3 regions of the Allorhizobium sp. DMC15 genome follow, and region 2 is predicted to be linked to each of the others. Evidence: predicted binding sites of a transcription regulator. Region 2 holds the regulator's gene; each other region holds the start of a gene.
The links. The regulator LexA, encoded in region 2, represses DNA repair genes until DNA is damaged. The targets are predictions, from matches to a motif close to TGTTCNNNNTGTGTTCNG.
Positions count from the first base shown of each region.

Region 1: ACT53S_RS19085 (helicase-related protein) is a predicted target of LexA. The motif match lies at 3,045-3,062, and genes of this name have one in related genera.
Region 3: dnaE (DNA polymerase III subunit alpha) is a predicted target of LexA. The motif match lies at 3,471-3,488, and genes of this name have one in related genera.

Region 1 covers NZ_JBQUZB010000004.1:305,484-313,138, reverse strand. The annotation lists gene ACT53S_RS19085 (helicase-related protein) at 1-2,881, opposite strand, end outside; gene ACT53S_RS19080 (alpha/beta fold hydrolase) at 3,253-4,338, shown strand; gene ACT53S_RS19075 (DUF3309 domain-containing protein) at 4,271-4,423, shown strand; gene ACT53S_RS19070 (YMGG-like glycine zipper-containing protein) at 4,447-4,701, shown strand; gene phbB (beta-ketoacyl-ACP reductase) at 5,042-5,767, opposite strand; gene ACT53S_RS19060 (acetyl-CoA C-acetyltransferase) at 5,919-7,100, opposite strand; gene phaR (polyhydroxyalkanoate synthesis repressor PhaR) at 7,328-7,655, shown strand, end outside.
Region 2 covers NZ_JBQUZB010000003.1:266,626-274,280, reverse strand. The annotation lists gene ACT53S_RS15610 (VOC family protein) at 1-693, opposite strand, end outside; gene ACT53S_RS15605 (DUF1003 domain-containing protein) at 717-1,259, opposite strand; gene lexA (transcriptional repressor LexA) at 1,473-2,186, shown strand; gene ACT53S_RS15595 (ComEC/Rec2 family competence protein) at 2,180-4,684, opposite strand; gene gltA (citrate synthase) at 4,936-6,225, shown strand; gene ACT53S_RS15585 (peptidylprolyl isomerase) at 6,518-7,655, shown strand, end outside.
Region 3 covers NZ_JBQUZB010000001.1:1,636,315-1,643,969, reverse strand. The annotation lists gene dnaE (DNA polymerase III subunit alpha) at 1-3,239, opposite strand, end outside; gene ACT53S_RS08110 (ABC transporter ATP-binding protein) at 3,568-4,257, opposite strand; gene ACT53S_RS08105 (lipoprotein-releasing ABC transporter permease subunit) at 4,272-5,579, opposite strand; gene proS (proline--tRNA ligase) at 5,628-6,950, opposite strand; gene ACT53S_RS08095 (DUF1467 family protein) at 7,475-7,655, opposite strand, start outside.

The sequences.
Region 1 (7,655 bases), on a different contig from region 2:
CCGCAAACTTGCCGCGGTTGTCATCCCGACGATCCCCACGGTTGTCGGAGCGCCGGTCGTCACGCCGGCCTTCGCCACGTCCTTCGGGACGATTGTCGCCACGACCTTCGCCACCCTCACGCGGGGCCTGATGGCGTTGACCCTGCGGGCGGCGATCGCCAGCCGGGCGACCCGTGCCACGCTGGTTGTCGCCACGACCGCCTGGACGCCAGAGCAGAACCGGCTTCGGTTCTGCCTGTTCGGTGGCCTGTTCTGTGACTTCAGAGGCTTCTGCAGACGGCGCAGCCTCCGTAGCGGCAGCCTCTTCGGATGCGGCGGGCGCCTCGCCCTCATGACCTGCTTCGCCAGACTGATCGGCATCGTCTACGCCATCGTCATCGCCTTTTTCGATGACTGCGGATTCGGTCGGGGCCGAACCGGCCTGGGCAGCAAGGAAAGCGGCAGCCTCTTCCGCAGAGACGCTGTCTGCCCGATAGCCGAGCCCCTTCAGGATCTCCTCCATATCGTCGGGCGTCGCACCGAGGATAGAAAGCATCGCTGTCGTCGTGGTGAAGCGTCGGCCGTCATAGGCACCATCCGGACGAGCCGGTGAGCCGGGCTTCCACTGCAACAGCGGCCGAATGAGATCTGCAAGCCGTTCCAGGATGTCGATGCGCACGGCACGCTTTCCGAGGAAACGGAAGCCGGCGAGCTTGTAGAACATGCGCTCATAGCTGGCATCGGTGACGACAGACGTGCGGCCGGCGGCGAGGACCGGAATGAGATCACCGTAGCCAGCCTTGTCGAGGCCATCATGCTTCAATGCCCAAAGCAGCGTGATGAGTTCGGCCGGTGCCGGCTTTAGAAGGGCCGGCATGAAGATGTGATAGGCGCCGAAGCGCACGCCATAGCGACGCATCGATGCGCGGCCGTCCTGATCGAGCGACTTGACATCGTCAGCCACGTCACGACGGAACAGCACGCCCAGGTTCTCGACCAGCTGGAAGGCCAGCCCCTTGGCGAGACCCTGCAGATCTTCCGCGCGCGACAGGTCGTCGAGCGGCTTCAGGACCGTTGAGATGTGATGATTGACGAAACGCTCGATGCGGGCGGCCACGTGATCTCGAGCGGCACCCGTGAGCTGTTCGTCGGCAAGCACGATGACGCGCGGATGCAGGATATGATCTGTCCCGACCAGACGGGCAACCGGATCCCCAACCCAGCGGACGAGGCCATCGGAGCCGATCGCGAGATCGCCATTACCGGAAGCGTGCAACCGCGCGGCCCGGGCTTCGAATTCCAGCGCCAACGCACGATGGGCCGCAGCCTCCACGGCCTTGGCATCCGGACCTTCCATGCCGGAGATCGGCGTGAACCGGAAACCGGAGAGTTGTCCCATGGCATGGCCTTCCACGAAGACATCGCCGTTCACACTGATTTCAGCTTCCAACATTGCATTCTCTCTCAAGCGCTTCATGAGCACAGATGTCCTGCGATCAACAAAGCGTTTCGTCAACCGTTCATGTAACGCATCGGACAATCGGTCTTCGATTTCCCGCGTCTTTTCTTGCCAGTGTGTCGGATCAGCAAGCCAGCCAGGCCGATTCGACACGTAAGTCCAAGTTCTTATCTGCGCGATTCGCGCTGATAACGTATCAATTTCACCGTCGGTGCGATCTGCCCGGCGCACCTGATCGGCAAGAAAATCTTCGTTGACCGTCCCGCGCCGAACCAGATCGAAGTAAAGGCTCTGGATCAGGTCGGCATGCTGTGCCGGCGTAATGCGCCGATAGTCGGGCAGTGCGCAGGCTTCCCACAGTTTTTCCACGCGCTCCGGCCGGTCCGCGATATCCGCGATTTCCGGATAGCGGGACAGGTACTCCAGCGCCTGCTGGTCTGTCGCAGGGAGCGCCCGGGTCAGTCCCTCAACCCTCGGGACCGCATCGAGGCTGCGTTGTAGCGCCGCAACGGAGGAAAAGTCGAAATGTGCCGTGCGCCACTGAAGAACCTTGACCGGATCGAACACATGGGTCTCAAGCCGCTCGACGAGCTCATCATCGAAGGGATCCACGCGCCCAGTCACGCCGAAGGTTCCATCCTTCACATGACGGCCCGCACGACCGGCGATTTGTCCCAGCTCCCCGGAATTCAGATTGCGGAACTGATAGCCGTCGAACTTGCGGTCCTGGGCGAAAGCGACGTGATCGACATCAAGGTTGAGTCCCATACCGATCGCATCGGTCGCAACGAGATATTCGACGTCTCCCTCCTGATAGAGGCCGACCTGGGCGTTGCGTGTACGTGGACTGAGCGCACCAAGCACCACGGCCGCTCCGCCCCGTTGCCGGCGGATCAGTTCGGCGATCGCATAGACTTCATCAGCCGAAAAAGCGACGATCGCCGTCCGTTGCGGCAAACGGGTAATCTTCTTCTGGCCGGCGTAGAAGAGCTGCGACAGGCGCGGCCGCTCAACGATCGTGATCCCAGGCAGAAGCTGGATGAGGATCGACTTCATCGTGGCGGAGCCAAGCAACAGCGTCTCTTCACGACCTCTGAGATGCAGAAGGCGATCGGTGAAGATGTGGCCCCGCTCGAGATCTCCCGCCAACTGTATTTCGTCGATTGCGACGAACGCGGCTTTGGTCTCGCGCGGCAGCGCTTCGACGGTGCAGACCGAGAAACGGGCATTGGGCGGACTGATCTTCTCTTCGCCCGTCACCAGCGCGACATTGGCCACCCCTACCCGCTCGACCACACGCGTATAGACCTCGCGGGCCAGGAGACGCAGCGGCAGGCCGATCAGACCCGAGCCGTGCGCAACCATACGTTCAATGGCGAAATGGGTCTTTCCGGTATTCGTCGGCCCCAGCACAGCAGAGACACCGCGACCGCTCAAAATCATGGGGTGGGTATTCAATGACCGCTCCACTTGTCGGACGCCCCTCTCCTCGATGTCGGGCAGCCTTGGCCAACACATGGCGACGAACACCGGCAAAGGCAAGCCGCTTGTGGACCAGGGCAGGAAAAACCTCACAAGCCCATGATCCGAATCAGTTTTTTCGCTGGGGAACACTGCGGGAACGAATCGGAGACGAATCGTTGACTCCTCCGAGTCCGGCTTTGTTCACGGCTAGATATCGAAGCGACTCTGCCGGGTTGGCACCAGATGCTGAATCTTATGAATCCGCCACCAACGCTTCCGCCGACGGCAAACAACGGTTCCACCCGATGGAACCTCCTCGTCGATGATCACGTTTTCGGGGTCGAGGTGATATGATGACGTTGACGCCCCCGCCTGCCCACTGGATCGGATCGAATGAAACGTCGGAGCAGAAATTCGTTCTGATCCACGGCATGGTCATGGCCCCCGCCTTCTGGGAGGTCTATGCGCCGGCTACTGTGCGCGACGGCCATTCGCTCGCCTATCCCTTGCCCGGCCACCATCCTTGGAAGCTCGATCAGCCAGGCCAGCCGCCGCAGGCACGAGACGTGGCGAGGGCCTATGCTCAGGCAATTAGACGCGATTTCGGGGGGCGGCCCGTTCATTTGATCGGCCATTCCACGGGCGGCTTCGTGGCTCTGCTGATCGCACGCAGTTTCCCCGAACTGGTTCGCTCCGTCGTCTTGATCGGCGCATTCGCCTGTGGACGTTTCGAGGGACAAGAGCGCTTGGCAGCGCGTCTCTTGCGTGTGCCTCGCATCGGGCCGTTCCTCTTTCGACAATTCTTCAATCGGTGGATCGCGACACCCGAACAATTCCGCTGGGGCTCGATTGAATGCGTTTACGACAAGGATTGCCCTTGGCAGAACGACAAGGCGACCGATGCGATGGAAGAGGTACGGCGTCAACTGGCAAGGGCGCGACCGGAGGATATCGCGGCCTGCATCCGCTTCATGTCCGCAACGAGCCTCCTTGGCGAGCTTCACGGTATAGCAGCACCCGTTCTCAATATCGTCGGCGACAACGACGCAATCGTTCCGCCCGCCCATCAACTGCGTGTATCCCGATTGCTGACGCGTGTTCAGACCGTGATCCTGAAGAACTGCGGGCACTTGCCGATGGTCGAGCAGCAAGAGCGAACAGAAGGCATTATTGGCTCCTTTATCGATACCATTGAGGCCCTGGGCTTGAAGCCAGCAGAACCGCTGGCAAACCCGCGCACACGAACGGCAATGGCTGACGCCCTGGGGCTGCTTATGGCCGCGACGAAACCGAGGGAACAAACCGTCGTCACTCGCGTTCAGTCACCACAGAACGCAAGGTTCCACATCGGCTTAGGAGAGGCCTCATATGAGCACAATTCTCATCGTCATTCTGATTCTGCTGTTGATCGGCGCACTGCCGACCTGGGGGCATAGCCGCAGCTGGGGTTACGGCCCGTCTGGCGGTCTTGGACTGGTGCTGCTCATTCTCATCATCCTGATGTTGATGGGTCGAATTTAACTCGAGTGAAAAGGGATAGGACGATGAAGAAGGTCATTCTTGCAATTGCGTTGATCGCGCCGCTGGCGTCTTGCACGCAGACTGAACGCGGCGCCGGCATTGGTGCCGCCTCCGGCGCCATTATCGGTGGCGTGGCAACCGGCAATGTCCGCGGTGCAGCCGTTGGTGCAGCCGTCGGTGGCGTCGCAGGTGCCCTGATCGGCAACTCCCAGGAGCGTGCCGGCTACTGCGTATACCGTGATCGCTACGGCCGGACCTACGAAGCGCGCTGCCGCTAAGGCCAGAGCTTCCCAAAAAGCCGTCGGACCGCAAGGTTCGGCGGCTTTTTGTTGTCTGCTTTAACCTTTCGACCAAAGCCGGAACGAATCGACGACGAATCGCGGACTTATCGGTCTTCCCGGTTTGTTCACCGCTAGATATTGTTGAATAACAATTGGTTAACCATAGGGCGCCGTGGATATTAACGAGTATGCACCCCAACTGGTCCGCTATTCGTTAATCAACCCGCTGACTTGCTGTGGATTTGGAAAGACTGTCCGGGACCGAGACAGGCAGAGCGCTGAACATGCAAAAGGCCGGCACTGGGCCAGCCTTTTGATCCTCAGTCAGACACTGAGCCTAGACGAAAAACTGTCCGCCATTGGCGGAGATGGTCGACCCCGTGATGAAGCCGGCATCGTCGGAAGCGAGGAAGACGACGCAGCGTGCGATCTCGTCCGGCTCCCCCAGACGGCCCACGGGGATCTGTGGGATGATGCGCTCGTTCAGCACTTTTTCCGGAATGGCGCGAACCATCTCCGTCCCGATGTAACCGGGGCAGATGGCATTCACGGTGATGCCCTTGGCAGCACCCTCTTGCGCGAGCGCCTTGGTAAAGCCGAGATCGCCGGCCTTAGCTGCGGAATAGTTCGCCTGTCCCATCTGGCCCTTCTGGCCATTGATCGAGGAGATGTTGATGACGCGGCCAAAGCTGCGATCGCGCATGCCGGTCCAGACCGGATGCGTCATGTTGAAGAGGCCGGTGAGGTTGGTGTTGATCACCTCGCCCCACTGCTCCGGCGTCATCTTGTGGAACATGGCGTCGCGCGTGATGCCCGCATTGTTGACCAGAACTTCGACCGGACCGAGGGCTGCCTCGACGGCTGCGATGCCATCGACGCAGGCCTGATAATTCGACACATCCCATTTGAAGACCGGAATACCGGTTTCCGCTTCGAAAGCCTTTGCCTTTTCCTCGTTGCCGGCGAAGTTTGCCGCCACCTTATAGCCGGCATTTTTCAGCGCTACGGAAATCGCCGCACCGATGCCGCGTGTGCCGCCGGTCACCAAAGCCACTCTGCTCATACTGTCCTCCCCGTTTTTTCTATCTGGGTTCCCGTCTGGATCGACCGCTGCTGTTCCCGTCGCAACGGCATGACTTCACCATCCCGGCCTGAGGCCGGGACAGAGCTTCATGATGTCAGTGATGAGCCGGCGCCATGTTTGGCTTTCCGGATCAGAATGCCTCGAGGCACATGGCAACGCCCATGCCGCCACCGATGCAGAGGGTGGCAAGACCCTTCTTCGCGCCGCGACGCTGCATCTCGAACAGCAGCGTGTTGAGAATGCGCGCACCGGATGCACCGACCGGGTGGCCGATGGCGATTGCACCGCCGTTGACGTTGACGATCGAGGTATCCCAGCCGAGGTCCTTGTTGACCGCACAGGCCTGCGCCGCGAAGGCCTCGTTGGCTTCCACGAGATCGAGATCCGTGATCTTCCAGCCGGCTTTTTCGAGCGCCTTGCGCGATGCCGGGATCGGGCCCGTGCCCATGATCTTCGGATCGACGCCGGCCGTTGCCCAGGACACGATACGGGCGAGCGGAGCAATGCCGCGACGCGAAGCCTCGGCCTCGGTCATCAGCAGTGCCGCAGCCGCACCGTCATTGATGCCGGAGGCATTGCCGGCAGTGACAGTGCCTTCCTTGTCGAAGGCGGGCTTTAGCTTCTGCATGCTGTCCAGCGTTGCGCCGTGGCGAATATATTCGTCCTGATCAACGGTCACATCGCCCTTGCGACCCGGCACCATGACCGGAACGATTTCATCCTTGAAGCGACCGGCAAGCTGGGCGGCTTCCGCCTTGTTCTGCGAGGAAACGGCAAAGGCATCCTGTTCGTCGCGGGTCAGCTGCCACTGGCGGGCGACATTCTCCGCGGTCGTCCCCATGTGATAGCCGTAGAAGGCGTCCGTCAGACCGTCCTTGATCATGGTGTCGACCATCTTCAGGTCGCCCATCTTGGTGCCGTTGCGCAGATGGGCACAATGCGGCGCCATGGACATGGATTCCTGCCCGCCGGCGATGATGATCTTCGCGTCACCCGTTGCGATCTGCTGCATGCCGATGGCAACCGCACGCAGGCCTGAACCGCAGAGCTGGTTGAGGCCCCAGGCGGTCGCTTCCTGCGGGATGCCAGCCTTCATCGCAGCCTGACGCGCCGGGTTCTGACCCTGGCCGGCGGTGAGGATCTGGCCAAGGATGACCTCGTCGACTTCGGCAGCCTCCACGCCAGCGCGTTCCAGAACCGCCTTGATGGCGACAGCACCCAGATCATGTGCGGCAACCGAGGAAAGGGCGCCGTTGAACGAACCGACCGGCGTTCTGGCAGCGCTGGCGATAACGATGGACGGACTGGTCATGGACGTCTCCTCCGAAATGTTTGTGTTTCGAAAGAAACTGTCAAAGACTGCCGCCGGTGTCAAACAGGATAAACCTTGTCCGACCGTTCTTTGGTTGCAGAATCCTGTCTTTCGTCAAATCGCTTTCGTGCGTTGCACAAAGAGATTGTCACCAGCCTTCATTTGCGCTTACATTCTTGCCTGGGAAGAGCAAAAATAACTGAAAAACGACGGGTTAGGAGACAGCAATGGCCAAAGCCGATGGCGAAATCGTGATCAAGAAATACGCCAATCGACGCCTCTACAATACCGGCACGAGCACCTACGTGACGCTTGAGGACTTGGCCAAGATGGTCAAGAAGGGCGAGGACTTCATCGTCCAGGACGCCAAGTCCGGCGAGGACATCACGCATTCCGTCCTGACCCAGATCATCTTCGAACAGGAGTCCAAGACCGGCAACACGCTGCTCCCGATCTCCTTCCTGCGCCAGCTCATCAGCTATTACGGCGATCAGATGCAGATGGTGGTGCCGAGCTTTCTCGAACACTCGATGAAGGCCTTCACCGAGCAGCAGA
Region 2 (7,655 bases):
CAGTCCATCTGGTGTCAGGACATCGACCCTGGCATTGGCCGCTTCGATCGATAGTCCGAAAGAATCGGCCGTGACGTCGCGCTGCCGCAGCGCCGTCTCCAACAGATACTGGAAATCGCTCGGATTATTCTCGCACAGCACCACGCCTCTCAGGCCTGCTGCCGCGTTGGCGTGGTCCAGCAAAGCACCGCGATCGGCGGGCAAGGGGTTCACGCGCTCACAGGCGAAAGCAAAAAAGTCGGGCGAGCGCAGATCGGCGGCGAAGGCCAGCCGAAAAGATCCCTCTACTTTGCGGCCATTGGGAAAGCGAAACTCGCGCGAAAAGCCCAGCAGTTCACCACCGCTCAAACCTTCGGCGACAAAGCTCGCATGATCTGCTCCGGCGTCATCGGTCTTGACGACGATTGCCGAGAGACCCTCGCCCCTTCGGAACCGAAAAGCCTGGTCACGCGCGACAAAAACATTCCCGGCCCGCACCGCCGACAGACAGTCTTCCCGGCTGCCGACGGCAAGCGGTTCGAGATAGGTGTCGTCGCGGAAGAAAACACAGGCGTTTTCAGTGCCGAAAGGGTGACGAGCATCGGCTGCCACGGTGAACCCAAGGCGGCTTAGCCGCTGTCTGGCAGTAACGAGATCGATCACCGGCAGCACAAGGTGGTCCAAAGCGCGCGGCAAAGCGGGAACAGGCGACATGAAGATACTCCGTTACGACCAAACTAGGAATTACCCGAGCGCTTTGTAAGGGCCTCGATCGCCTCACGGAGCGCATCGATCTCGGCCCGGGTGTCGCGCAATTCCTTCAACACCTGCTCATCGATCTTGTGGTGGAGCGCGAGAACCTCGATCTCGGCCTTCAGATTGATCTCATAGTCCTTCGCGGCCATGAAGCGGTCACGCTCGGCCTGGCGGTTCTGGCTCATCATGATGATCGGCGCCTGAATGGCGGCCACCATCGAGAGGATCAGGTTCAAAAAGATGAAGGGGTAGGCGTCAAACGGACGGGCTACCAGGATCACCGTGTTGAGAACAACCCAGGCGAGGAGGAAGACAACGAAGCCAATGATGAAGCTCCAGGAGCCGCCGATCCGGGCAATCGAATCGGCCAGACGCTGACCGAAACTTGCCCCGGCGAGAAAGTCCTCGCCGGCATTGGTCGACACCGTTCGGCGCTGGCGAGCCTTGACCAGAACCTTCTTCTCTGCCGATGTCAGTTGGTCGGCCTGCTTCCCGAGCAGAGTGTTCTCCAAGTCTTTCAGCATGGTGTAACTCACAGAGATTTCAATTCGTTGCTCGGACTTGCTCCCGGCTGTCTGGCTGCCAGCATCGATCGGACATGCAAGGTTGCCAGCACCCGGCCGAAGACGCCTATCGCATTTTCATACGGGTTGTTCACGGAAATTTATCTACTTGCGGAACACATATGGAACATATAGTGTCTGTTCTGGATTTGTTTCACAAACGGGGCCCCGCATATGCTGACGCGCAAGCAACAGGAACTGCTTCTCTTCATTCACGAGCGGATGAAAGAATCGGGTGTGCCTCCGTCCTTCGACGAGATGAAGGACGCCCTCGACCTGGCATCGAAGTCCGGCATTCACAGGCTCATCACGGCGCTTGAAGAACGGGGCTTCATCCGGCGGCTTCCCAACCGCGCGCGTGCTCTTGAAGTGATCAAGCTACCGGAGGCCTATACGCCCAGCCTGCAACCGCGGCGTGGGTTTGCGCCAAGCGTCATCGAAGGCAGCCTGGGAAAGACGCCGCCGCCTGCCCCGGCGCGTCCCAGCAACGACGATCAGAATGCGTCGGTCAGCGTGCCTGTCATGGGGCGCATCGCCGCCGGCGTGCCGATCTCGGCTATCCAGAACAACACGCATGACATTACCGTTCCGGCTGAGATGATCGGTTCTGGCGAACACTATGCCCTGGAGGTCAAGGGCGATTCGATGATTGATGCCGGTATTCTCGACGGCGATACCGTGATCATCCGCAACGCCTCGAACGCCAATCCCGGCGACATCATCGTGGCATTGGTCGATGACGAGGAAGCAACACTGAAGCGGTTTCGCCGCCGTGGTGCCTCGATCGCGCTGGAGGCTGCCAACCCGGCCTACGAGACACGCATTTTCCCGCCGGACCGGGTCAAGATCCAAGGGAAGCTTGTCGGCCTGATCCGGCGCTATCACTGATCCGTCGCCGCGCCGTCATCTGATGTCGTGGCGGCCAGAGGCTGGGGTCTGGTTGCCAAAAGGGCGGCCTTGAAACCGTGTTGGGAGGCAGTCCCCCCGGTTCGCCAGTCGTAGAGGCGATGCACCGTCCATGGGCGTGGCGGGCCTGCCAGCGCTGACGTGACTTCGATTTTTCTTTCGTGGCGATCACCAAGCCGCAACTCGAGAGCGCCGCTTGCGCGCAATGTCGTTTCGCTGATCAAGATCGCGCCTGAATTGCAGCGGGTCAGGCGGCTGCGGACGCCGAGCACAACGATGTCGGCGACGTCACAGGCGAGGCCGGCAATATCGGCGCGGTCGATGACGAGCACGGTCCAGAGGCCGGCAATCTTTGCCGCACAGGCACCGCGAGCGCAGGTGAAGCGGTCGCCCGCGGCGGATCCTGCCAGTTGGTCCAATACCTTGCCTGCCTGTTGTTTTGTCACCGCATCCCATGTCTCCTCCTTTTTCCAATCGGCCGGTGGCGGGAGGACGAGTGCGTCTGTTTGGTCCGGTGGCCGATGATTTTCGACACCGAGCGCAGGCTTCCACTGGTCAAAAAGGAAGGTCGATGGACGCACGCGGTTGGTAGCGAGGGTCTTCGCCTCAGCATCGCTTCGCGGCCTCGGCCAAAACGCGACGAGGCGGCCATCCTCGCTGACCAGCAGATCGGCCGGCCTATCTGCTGGACGCAGCCAGGACGCAGCCAGCGTGACGATCAAGAGAACGCTCCCGGCGTGCCGTAGCCGCGTATGCAGTAACGTGATCAGCAGGAGCGCGGTCACGGTGAGTGCTGGAAACCAGCCCGGCTGACGCGGGATGAGCGCCGCCTCATCCCAGCCGGCGACGGTGTGCGCAACCTGCAGGACGAGATCAAGTCCGAGACCCATGATCCAAAAGAATGGGGCATCAAGGCCGAGCGGCATCATCAGCATGGCGATGAAGCCGGCCGGCATGACCACGATCGAGATCAGCGGCATGGCCGCCAGATTGGCCTCAAGCCCGTGCATGGACAGGCGATGGAAATGCGTGACCGCAAAAATGGCCGTCGACAAACCGCCAATCAGGGATGTGGCGAGCGTCCCACCGACGAATTTCAGCACAAAGCTTGCCAGTTTGCCCGGGACCGATTGGGGAGCCGGCCAGAGGGTGCGCGGCCTCGTGCGCCAGGCTGCATAGCCAGCGATCAGGGCTGCCGTCGCGGCAAAAGACATCTGAAAACTCGGCCCCATGACGGCGGAAGGCTGCACGACCAGGATCAGGATCGCCGCGACAGACAGGTTGCGCAGACTGATCGCGGGCCGGTCGATCAGCACGGCAACCAGCAAGATCGCGGTCATCAGATAGGCGCGCAATGCCGAAACCTGGTAACCGGATATGAGGACATAGGCGGTCGCCGCCAGAAGTGCGCCGGCGGCTGCGATTTTCTTTATGGAATAGTGCTGCGCTAAACCCGGAAGGAGGCTCAACAGTGCCCGCAGGCCGACAAAGAAGATACCGGCGGCAAGCGCCATGTTGAGACCGGAGATCGCGGTGATATGGGCAAGCCCCGAAAGCCGTAACGCATCCGTCGCCTCCTGCGACATCGAGCGCCGTTCACCGGTGATGATGGATGCGGCGAATGCGCCGGTATCGCCGGGCAGTACGGCATGGATACGATCGGAGATCCGGTCGCGCAGGGAAAACAGCCATCGATCCAGCCGGGTCCACGGGTCCACGACCGGCGAGGCAGCCGTCGCCGGCCGTTCCGGAGCGCCAAGAAAGAACCCCACCGCGCCAATCCCGGCATAATAGCTCTGAAAGGCAAAATCGTTGAGACCGGGCAGCGCCGGGCCCGACGGCGGCGACAACCGCAGACGGCCGGTGATGCCCTCGCCGATCCTGAACCCCTCATGTTGGCTTCGGGCCAAGACCGAAATGCGCTGCGGCGCGCGGCGCAGAGCCGGCTCGGCGGTCGCCGCCACGCGGATGACATAGCGCCATTCGCCGGCCGACCCCGCCTCCCGCCGCTCCACCTGGCCGGTGACCGTGGTCACCACGGGAGAATCGAGAAGGATCGTCGCGGCTCTCCAGTTTTCAGCCTCGGCCAACACCATGCCGGCGATGGCAAGAAGGGCGGAGAGCGACAGGGCGCGGCTCATCGTGCCGGCAAGGGTCATGAAGAGAGCGCTTGCGGCCAAAGCGGCAAGGAAAAGCAGGATCTCCGCGGCGGGCGGCGCAGGGAGATTGAACCAGCACAGAGCGCCAAGCCCGATGCATACGGGTACGAAATGAAAGAAGTGCCCCTGCCGGCCCTCCCATTCGATCGCCTGGCGGACACCGTGAGCTCGTCGCCGGGACTGTTCGACCAGTCGGTCTATCCTGTCTGTTGTCGGCCGAGCTATCGCAGAATGGCTGGGTAAAGCAGGCGTTGGATCCCTGGGTGGCGCGAGCGCGCCCTCCCCTTCGATGTCCAGCTTCTCCTCCGGTCGATACAACACTTGAAGCAACCCTGCTGATGGGGAAAAACACCACGCCCAACAACAATCAAAGCGTGCATGAAGCTTTGCTGCAAGCGCAATCTAACGTGCAAATCGATTAGAACCGTCCGGTTCGATTGGTGCCGATTTCGCAACGCACAATTTGCCCTTTGGATAGCTTGGCATTAACTTCCGTATCATATAGCTACATCACACGCTTAACCGATGGCGGCTTTTCGGAGACGCCTTCCCGCCACTTCCGGAGGATCAGCATGACGGACAAAAGCGCTACTTTGAAACTCGGTGACAAGACGGTCGACCTGAGCGTCAAGGCCGGCACGATCGGCCCTGATGTCATCGACATCGGCGCCCTGTACAAGCACACGGGCACCTTCACCTACGACCCGGGCTTCACGTCCACGGCATCCTGCGAATCCAAGATCACCTATATCGATGGCGACGAAGGCACGCTGCTGCATCGCGGCTATCCGATCGAACAGCTCGCCGACAAGGGCGACTTCCTGGAAGTCTGCTATCTGCTGCTCTACGGCGAACTGCCGACGCCGGCGCAGAAGAAAGACTTCGACTACCGCGTCACGCACCACACCATGGTGCATGAGCAGATGAGCAAGTTCTTCTCCGGCTATCGCCGCGACGCCCATCCGATGGCTGTCATGGTCGGCACTGTCGGTGCGCTCTCGGCCTTCTATCACGACTCGACCGACATCACGGATCCGCATCAGCGCATGGTCGCCTCGCTGCGGATGATCGCGAAGATGCCGACGATCGCCGCCATGGCCTACAAGTACCATATCGGCCAGCCGTTCGTTTACCCGAAGAACGATCTCGACTATGCGTCCAACTTCCTGCGCATGTGCTTTGCCGTGCCGTGCGAAGAGTACAAGGTGAACCCGGTTCTGGCGCGCGCCATGGACCGTATCTTCATCCTGCATGCCGATCATGAGCAGAACGCGTCGACCTCGACCGTACGTCTTGCCGGTTCGTCGGGCGCCAACCCGTTTGCCTGCATCGCAGCCGGCATCGCCTGCCTCTGGGGTCCGGCCCATGGTGGCGCCAACGAAGCGGCGCTCAACATGCTGATGGAAATCGGCTCGGTCGACCGCATTCCGGAATACATCGCCAAGGCCAAGGACAAGAACGATCCGTTCCGCCTGATGGGCTTCGGTCACCGCGTCTACAAGAACTACGATCCGCGCGCCAAGATCATGCAGAAGACCATGTACGAGGTGCTGGAAGCGACCGGCCATGGCGACGACCCGTTGATGAAGGTGGCGCTCGAGCTCGAGAAGATCGCGCTCAACGACCCTTATTTCATCGAGAAGAAGCTCTACCCGAACGTCGACTTCTACTCCGGCATCACGCTGCGCGCACTCGGCTTCCCGACGACCATGTTCACCGTTCTCTTCGCGCTGGCCCGTACCGTTGGCTGGATCGCGCAGTGGAACGAGATGATCGAGGATCCGCAGCAGCGCATCGGTCGCCCGCGCCAGCTTTATACCGGCGCACCGAAGCGCGACTACAAGCCGATCACCGAACGCTGATCGCCCATCACGTTTCTTTCGAAAGGCCGGCGCGTTGCCGGCCTTTTTTTTATTCCCGCCATCAGCTTTCGTCTTCCGGATGCCGTGCAAAGACGGTTGCCATGGCCTTTCGGGCATCGATTGATGCGGTCCAAGACCGGAGCGAGTTCATCACATTTCGGTGGTTCTGCGCCGCCGACCGGATCCTGCCGCTTTTCGGCCCGATATGCCTTCAATTCCGTTGATCTTTGTTCTAAGGAAGTCCACCCGCTTCGCTTGATGCGAAGATCAGTCAAGAGGTTCATGCGTCCCGATGCTCGTCATATTGAGAAAAGTTTCCCAGACCCTTTTCGCCAAGATCCTGCTGCTGCTGCTGGTGGTTTCCTTCGGCGTCTGGGGCGTTTCGGCTTCGCTGTTCACCAGCAATTCCGATACGGTGGTCGCCGTGGGCGATCAGACGGTTTCGACGCGGGACTTCGCCTTTGCCTATCAGCGCCAGGTCGCCGATCTCAGCAACCGGTTCGGCACTCAGCTGACCACCGAACAAGCCAAGGCTTTTGGTGTCGAATCCATGGTCTTCTCGCAGCTCGCTGCCGGTGCAGCACTCGACCAGCTTGCGGCAGACATGAATCTGGGTCTGTCCCAGGATCGGCTGGCGCAGTTGATCGCGGATGACCCGGCCTTCAAAAATTCGGCCGGCAATTTCGATCGCGCCCTGTTCACATCGAGACTGCGCAATTCCGGCCTGCGCGAAGACGATTACATTGAGGAGCGGTCGAAGGTCGCAATCCGCAGCCAGATCGTCGATGCCACTGCCGATGGTTTCGTCGCGCCGAAGGTTCTGGTCGATGCAATCAAGAGCTATCGATACGAAAACCGGGACATCAACTACCTGCTGCTGACCAATGCCAATATCGATCCGATCAAGGCGCCTGACGATGCCACGCTGAAGACCTGGTTCGACACGACCAAGTCGCGCTATCGCGCGCCCGAATTCCGCAGCTTTACCTATGTCAAGCTCGAGCCCGCAGACATTGCCGACAAGTCGGCCGTCAGCGACGATGACATCAAGGCCGATTACGAGCGCCGCAAGGCCAGCTACGAAATCGCGGGCACTCGGACGATCGAGCAACTGTCCTTCGAAACGCGTGAACTGGCCGATGCGGCAGCCGCCGAACTCGCCAAGGGCACGAGCTTCGATCAACTTGTAACGGACCAGGGCAAGACGGCGAGCGATGTGCTGCTCGGCGACTTTTCAAAGGACCGCCTTCCGGACGCCACGCTTGCGGACGCCGCCTTTGCGGTGACGACCGAAGGCGGCACCACGCCCGTCGTCGAAGGTGCACTTGGCCCAGTCATCCTGCGCGTGACCAACATAAAGGAAGGCCGCGTGCGCAGCCTCGACGAGGTCAAGGAAGAAATCCGCGAGGCGCTGGCAGAATCAGCGGCTG
Region 3 (7,655 bases), on a different contig from region 2:
CGTAGGCCGATGCCTTCGGGACGCTCTTCGGCGGCGACCGTGATGACGAGGGACTTTCCGGCCTCCAGGAGGTCGCGATACTGGTTGAGACCTTCGGAGAACAATACCGCCTCATACTGGCCGGAGGCATCGGAGAAGGTGACGATGCCCATCTTGTTGCCGGTGCGGGTCTTGCGTTCCTGCTTGGAAATCACGGTGCCGGCGAGACGGCCGGCGCTCGCGCCCTGTTTGACGGCAACGGAGAAGTCGGCGAAGTTCTGGACACGGAGCTTGTCGAGCAGTTGCCGATACGCGTCGAGCGGATGGGCCGACAGGTAGAAACCTAGGACCTGGAATTCGCGCATCAGCTTTTCCGAGGATAGCCACGGGGTATAGGGCGCAAAGGCAATCTTTTCCGGACCGCTGGCGCCACCCGCCCCGAACATGTCGGACTGTCCGCTGACGGCGTTTTCCTGGGCGCGCTGGGCATATCCCATGATGCGGTCGAGGCTGCCGATCAGTTCGGCGCGATCGCGGCCGAAGCAGTCGAAGGCACCGGCGGCAATCAGACTTTCGAAGACGCGACGGTTGATCTGCTTGGGATCGATCCGCAGGCAGAAGTCCTCCAAGCTTTCGAAAGGCTTGTCGCCGCGGACCTCGACGATGTGTTCGACGGCGTTTTCGCCGACGCCTTTGATCGCCGCGAGGGCGTAATAGATCCGGTTCGGACCCGTCTGGAAGTGGCGGTAAGAGGTCTGGACCGAAGGCGGCACCACTTCGATGCCAAGACGGCCGGCATCCTGGCGGAAGTCGACGAGCTTTTCCGTGTTCGCCATGTCGAGGGTCATCGACGCGGCGAGGAACTCGACCGGATAATGCGCCTTCATATAGGCGGTCTGATAGGAGACGATCGCGTAGGCGGCCGCATGCGACTTGTTGAAGCCGTAGTTGGCGAACTTCGCCAGCAGTTCAAAGATGTTCTCGGCCTGGGGCTTGGAGACGCCGTTCTTCATGGCGCCGTCGACGAAACGGGCCGACTGCTGGTCCATCTCCGCCTTGATCTTCTTACCCATGGCGCGGCGCAGAAGGTCGGCTTCGCCGAGCGAATAGCCCGAGAGCACCTGAGCGATCTGCATGACCTGCTCCTGGTAGACGATAACGCCTTGCGTTTCCTTGAGCAGGTAGTCGATCTTCGGATGGACGGAAGCGAGTTCTTCCTCGCCGTGCTTGCGGGCATTGTAGACCGGGATGTTCTCCATCGGGCCTGGGCGATAGAGGGCAACGAGCGCGATGATGTCCTCGATGCAGTCGGGACGCATGCCGATCAGGGCCTTGCGCATGCCCGCACTTTCCACCTGGAAGACGCCGACCGTTTCGCCGCGCGAAAGCATCTCGTAGGTAAGCTTGTCATCGAGCGGGATGGCCGCCAGATCCACCTTGTGGCCGCGTTGCTCGACGACGAAATCGACGGCGGTCTTCAGTACAGTCAGCGTCTTCAGGCCGAGGAAGTCGAACTTGACGAGGCCAGCCTGCTCCACCCATTTCATGTTGAACTGGGTGACCGGCATGTCAGAGCGCGGATCGCGGTACATCGGCACCAGCTTCGAGAGCGGCCGGTCGCCGATGACGATGCCGGCGGCATGGGTCGAGGCGTGGCGGTAGAGACCCTCGATCTTCTGGGCGATTTCGAGGAGGCGGGCGACGACCGGCTCTTCGGCCGCAGCCTCCTGCAGCTTCGGCTCCTCCTCGATCGCCTTGGAGAGCGGCGTCGGATTGGCGGGATTGTTCGGCACCAGCTTGCAGATCTTGTCGACCTGGCCATAGGACATTTCGAGCACGCGGCCAACGTCGCGCAAGGCGGCACGCGCCTGCAGCGATCCGAAGGTGATGATCTGCCCCACCTGCTCGCGGCCATATTTGCGCTGCACGTAGCGGATGACCTCTTCGCGGCGCTCCTGGCAGAAGTCGATGTCGAAGTCGGGCATCGAGACGCGTTCCGGATTGAGGAAGCGCTCGAAGAGCAGCGAGAAGCGCAACGGGTCTACGTCGGTGATGGTCAGCGCATAGGCGACCAGCGAGCCCGCGCCCGAGCCACGGCCCGGTCCGACCGGGATGTCATGCTGCTTGGCCCATTTGATGAAGTCCGAAACGATCAGGAAGTAGCCGGGGAACTTCATGCGCTCGATGACGGAGAGCTCGAATTCGAGCCGCTCGCGATAATCCTTCTCCTCGTAACCTGGCGCCATGCCGAGTGCCGCAAGGCGATTGTCGAGACCCTCGATCGCCTGGCGGCGCAGTTCCAGCGCCTCTTCGCGTTCTGCCTCTTCCGGATCGTCGCTGCCTCCGGTGAAGCGCGGCAGGATCGGCTTGCGGGTTGAGAGCACGAAGGAGCAGCGGCGGGCGATCTCGACGGAATTCTCAAGCGCCTCCGGCAGGTCAGCGAACAACGCCTGCATTTCGGCGCGGCTCTTGAGATAATGATCCGGCGTCAGGCGGAAGCGATCGTCATTCGAGACGATGGCATTGTGGGCGACCGCCATCAGGGCATCATGGGCGTCGTAGTCGTCGCGCGCCGGAAAGAAGGCCTCGTTGGTGGCGACCAGCGGCAGGTCGTGATCGTAGGCGAGCTGGACCATGCGGCGCTCATGGCTGCGGTCGTAAGCGCCATGACGCTGCAATTCGACATAGAGGCGATCGCCGAAGAGGTCCTTCAACGCCAGAAGACGCGTCTCAGCCTGGGCGGCGTGACCATCGCGCAGCGGACGATCCACAGGGCCACCGGACGCCCCGGTCAAGGCGATCAGGCCGTCTGTGCCACTTTCGCGCAGCCATGACAGTTTGACATGCACCGGCTGACCGGCATCCCCGCCAAGATAGGCGCGACTGACAAGGTCAACGAGCCGCTCGTAGCCTGCAGCATCAGACGCAAGCACGACTATGGCCGGAAGATCCGGCATATGGCCGTTGCCGCCTCGCTTTTCTCCCGTCGAATCTTCCATATCGATCGACAGCTGGCAGCCGATGATCGGCTGCACGCCGTCGCCGATCGCCTTCTGGGAGAATTCGAGCGCAACGAACAGATTGTTGGTGTCGGTAATCGCGATCGCCGGCTGGTCGTCGGCGACGGCCTTGCCGAGGATCTTCTTCAGCGGCAATGCGCCTTCCAGCAGAGAATAAGCCGAATGCACCCGAAGATGCACGAAACCCGGCCCGGTCGACAATCCCGTCGGCGTGTCGATCCCGCTCGTGCTCTCGCCCATACCGCCATATCCTCGCATTGCTTTGAATCACCGAGATTTTCGGTGTTCGCGCCTGCGAAGTCCAGTCACGTTTGTCGCGATCGGCAGGTGTCTACAGGTTTCGAAGGAGCTCTCAGAGAGCGAGCATCAAAAGGGTCATGCTGGCAACAAAGACGGCCATGGAGGTGAATGCAGCAACGTCGCGAATAATTTCGGTCATGTCTGTCTCCTATTTCCTCTATGTTTTTATTTTGTTCCCCTCTTGTTCTTTTGTCAACCCTAAAAAAGCCAGCATTCGCGCGGGAACAAAATCCCCGCTCGCACAATCAGAACGAATGATGAAAGAGGTTCAGGCCTGGATTTCGACGATCTTGCCGTCCACGAGAGTCACGCAGCGGTCCATCCGCCGGGCGATTTCGTGATTATGCGTGGCGATCATCGCGGAAAGCCCTGATTGGCGCACAAGGGCTTCCAGGGCAGAAAAGACATAGGACGCGGTCTCCGGATCGAGGTTGCCGGTCGGTTCGTCGGCCAGCAAAACGAGCGGCGCGTTGGCAACGGCCCGGGCGATTGCCACGCGCTGCTGTTCGCCGCCGGAGAGTTCGGCCGGCCGATGGTCGGCGCGGTGGCCCACACGCATGTAGTCGAGAAGCTGCTTTGCGCGCTCCGCGGCTTCCTTCCGGGTGAGACCCGCGATCAGTTGCGGCATCATCACGTTCTCAAGCGCGGAGAATTCCGGCAGCAGATGATGAAACTGATAGACGAAGCCGACCGAGTTGCGCCGGATCGCCGTGCGCTGCTCATCCGGGAGCTCCTGACAGGCGACGCCGCCGAGCGTGACTTCACCACCATCCGGATGCTCGAGGAGCCCGGCGACATGCAGAAGCGTCGACTTGCCCGTGCCGGAGGGCGCGACCAGCGCGACCGTCTCCCCGGCCCGCAGTGTAAAATCCGCCCCCTTCAAGATCGAGAGCAGGGTCTCGCCCTGACCATAATGGCGGTCGATGCCGGCGAGAGACAGAACGATGTCGTTGGCCATCGGGATCGGCATCCTTATTCGTAACGCAGGGCCTGGACCGGATCCAGGCGCGAAGCCCGCCAGGCCGGGAAAATGGTCGCCATGAAGGAGAGGCTGAGCGCCATGACCACGACGGAAACGGTCTCACTCACGTTCATCTCAGCGGGCAGCTGGCTGAGGAAATAGAGTTCGGGATCGAACAACACCGTACCGGAAACCCAGGAGAAGAACTGGCGGATGCTCTCGATGTTGAGACAGACCACGATGCCAAGCACGACGCCGGCAAAGGTGCCGGCCGTTCCGATTGCGGCGCCCGTCATGAAAAAGATGCGCATGATGGCACCGGAGGTCGCCCCCATGGTGCGAAGGATGGCAATATCGCTCGCCTTGTCCTTCACCAGCATGATCAGGCCGGAAATGATGTTAAGCGCGGCAACGAGCACGATCAGCGTCAGGATCATGAACATGACGTTGCGCTCGACCTGCAGGGCCGAGAAGAAGGTCTGGTTGCGCTGGCGCCAATCGGTGACGAAGATCTGTCGGCCGGCGGCCTGCTCGATCAGCGGCCGCAAACGGTCGACGTCATCCGGATTGTCGATGAAGAGTTCGATCGACTGAACGATACCCTCGACATTGAAATAGAGCTGCGCCTCTTCGAGCGGCATATAGATGATCGAGGCGTCATATTCCGACATGCCGATCTCAAAAATGCCGGACACCGGATAGGACTTGACCCGCGGATTGACGCCGAGCGGCGTGATGTCGCCTTCCGGCGAGACGAGCGTGATCGTGTCGCCGGCCGAAAGACCAAGCTGGGCCGCCATGCGAGAGCCGATCAGTACGCCCTGCCCTGCGGCAAAGCCCACCATGTCGCCCTGCCGAATGTTGGAAGAGACCACGGACAGCTTGGTCAGGTCATCGGGGCGGATGCCCCGCACCAGTGCGCCGGTTCCGGCACCTTCCCGACCAGAGGCCAGCGTCTGCCCCTCGACGAGCGGCAGCGCCATTTTCACCCCGGCGACCCCGCTGAACCGCGTCGCAAGATCGGCATAATCGTTGAGCGGCTGGTCGACAGGCTGCACGATCATGTGGCCGTTGATGCCGAGAATGCGGGAGACGAGTTCCGTTCGGAACCCGTTCATGACAGCCATCACGATGATGAGGGTCGCGACCCCCAACATGATGCCGATGAAGGAGAAACCGGCAATCACGGAGATGAAGGCTTCCTTGCGCCGGGCGCGCAGGTAGCGCCAGGCCACCATGCGCTCGAATCCTGAAAAGGCGCGCGCAGGCGAGCCCTTTCCGGATCCTGCCGTCTCGTTGCCAGCAGCCTTGCTCGCCATGCTCACTCCTTGCCTTCAGATCAGTCCGACAGCGTCACGCTGCCAAGGTCAGGCGGTCAACTTGTTGATCGCCGCCTCGATCGTCATCGTCTCGCGGGCGCCGGTGCGGCGGTCCTTGAGTTCGATTTCGCCCGATGCCACGGAGCGCGGCCCGGCGATGATCTGGACGGGAACGCCGATCAGATCGGCGGTCGCGAACTTCGTGCCTGCCCGGTCGTCCGTGTCGTCGTAGAGCACGTCCTTGCCGGCGGCCTGCAGCGCTGCGTAGAGCGTTTCGCATGCCGTGTCGCAGGCCTCGTCGCCGGCCTTCATGTTGATCACCACGGCATCGAAGGGCGCGACCGAGGCCGGCCAGATGATTCCGTTCTCGTCATGCGAGGCTTCGATGATGGCGGGAACAAGGCGTGTCGGGCCGATGCCATAGGAACCCATGTGGACAAGGTGCTCCTTGCCGTCGGGACCCTGGACCTTGGCGCCCATCGGCTCGGAATATTTCGTGCCGAAATAGAAGATGTGACCGACTTCGATGCCGCGGGCGGACAGGCGGTCGTTTTCGCCGATGGCGCCGAAGGCTGCCTCGTCGTGCATTTCAGACGTCGCGGCATAGACGGAGGTCCACTTGTCGAAGATCGTCTGCAGGCCGGCAACGTCATCAAAATCGGTATCAACCGAGGGGATGTCGAAGTCGACGAAGCTCTTGTGGCAGAAGACTTCCGATTCGCCGGTGTCGGCCAGAATGATGAACTCGTGGCTGTGATTGCCGCCGATCGGGCCGGTATCGGCGCGCATCGGGATGGCGCGCAGGCCGAGACGGTCGAAGGTACGCAGGTATGCGACGAACATCTTGTTGTAGGAGTGGATCGCATCGGCCTGGGTCAGGTCGAAGGAATAGGCGTCCTTCATCAGGAATTCGCGCGAACGCATGGTGCCGAAGCGCGGACGGATCTCGTCACGGAACTTCAGCTGGATGTGGTAGAGGTTGAGCGGCAGGCTCTTGTAGGACTTGACCGACGAGCGGAAGATGTCGGTGATCATTTCCTCGTTGGTCGGGCCGTAGAGCATCGGACGGTCCTGACGGTCCTTGATGCGCAGCATTTCCTTGCCGTAATCTTCGTAACGACCGCTTTCCTGCCAGAGCTCGGCCGACTGCAGTGTCGGCATGGAAAGCTCGATGGCGCCGGCGCGGTTCTGCTCCTCACGGATGATCGCGTTGACCTTGTCGAGCACACGCTTGCCGAGCGGCAGCCAGGAATAGATGCCCTGGCTCTGCTGGCGGATCATGCCCGTCCGCAGCATCAGGCGGTGGGACACGATTTCCGCTTCCTTGGGGTTTTCCTTGAGGATCGGCATGAAGTAGCGCGACAGACGCATAACGAATTCCAGACGGTTGACGACGCCGCGCATCCGCGCGGAATCAGCGATTGAAGACGGATATCAGGAAGCGTTCATAGCCGTTTGGTCTTCAGAAGAAAACCCGCAAGCCAGAGACTGCCCGCTCCCCCACAGACATGCGTGTATGAACCGCGTGTGGGGCACCAACCCGGCCCTTTCGAATTTTCGTGACGAAGATGCGACAGATTTGCACGCCCAAAATTTTTCCGGTCACTGTAACAATTCTGCAAGATTTGGGGGTGACAACGTCCATAGTTTGGGCTAGGTTCAGCCTACAAAAGAGGCAAGGAGTTCAAATCTTTGCCAATCTCGCGGTCAAGTCTTGGGAGGATCAGATCTTAGGCGCGCTTCGTCGCAGCCCCTTAATTGGTGAAGGATCACGCGAAGCTTCGAACAAGGTCTTTTGACCTTGTTTTTTTTTGCCCTGTTGAGGGCGATGCGACCGATCCGGCACAAATCAGGCCTGCAGCTGGAGAATGTCTCGATCTGGGCCCTGCCCTGGATCACTGTTCGGCAAGGCCTGGAACCAGAACCGGCAGATCCTTGAAACTCCAGCCGAAATAGGTTTCGGCGATGTACCATACCCCGTAGATGACAGCCGAGACGATCGTCGTCGTGAGGAAGATTCGCAAGGCGCGAAAACGGGCTGGCGCGCTCGCAACCGTGCCCGGAACGACATTCTGC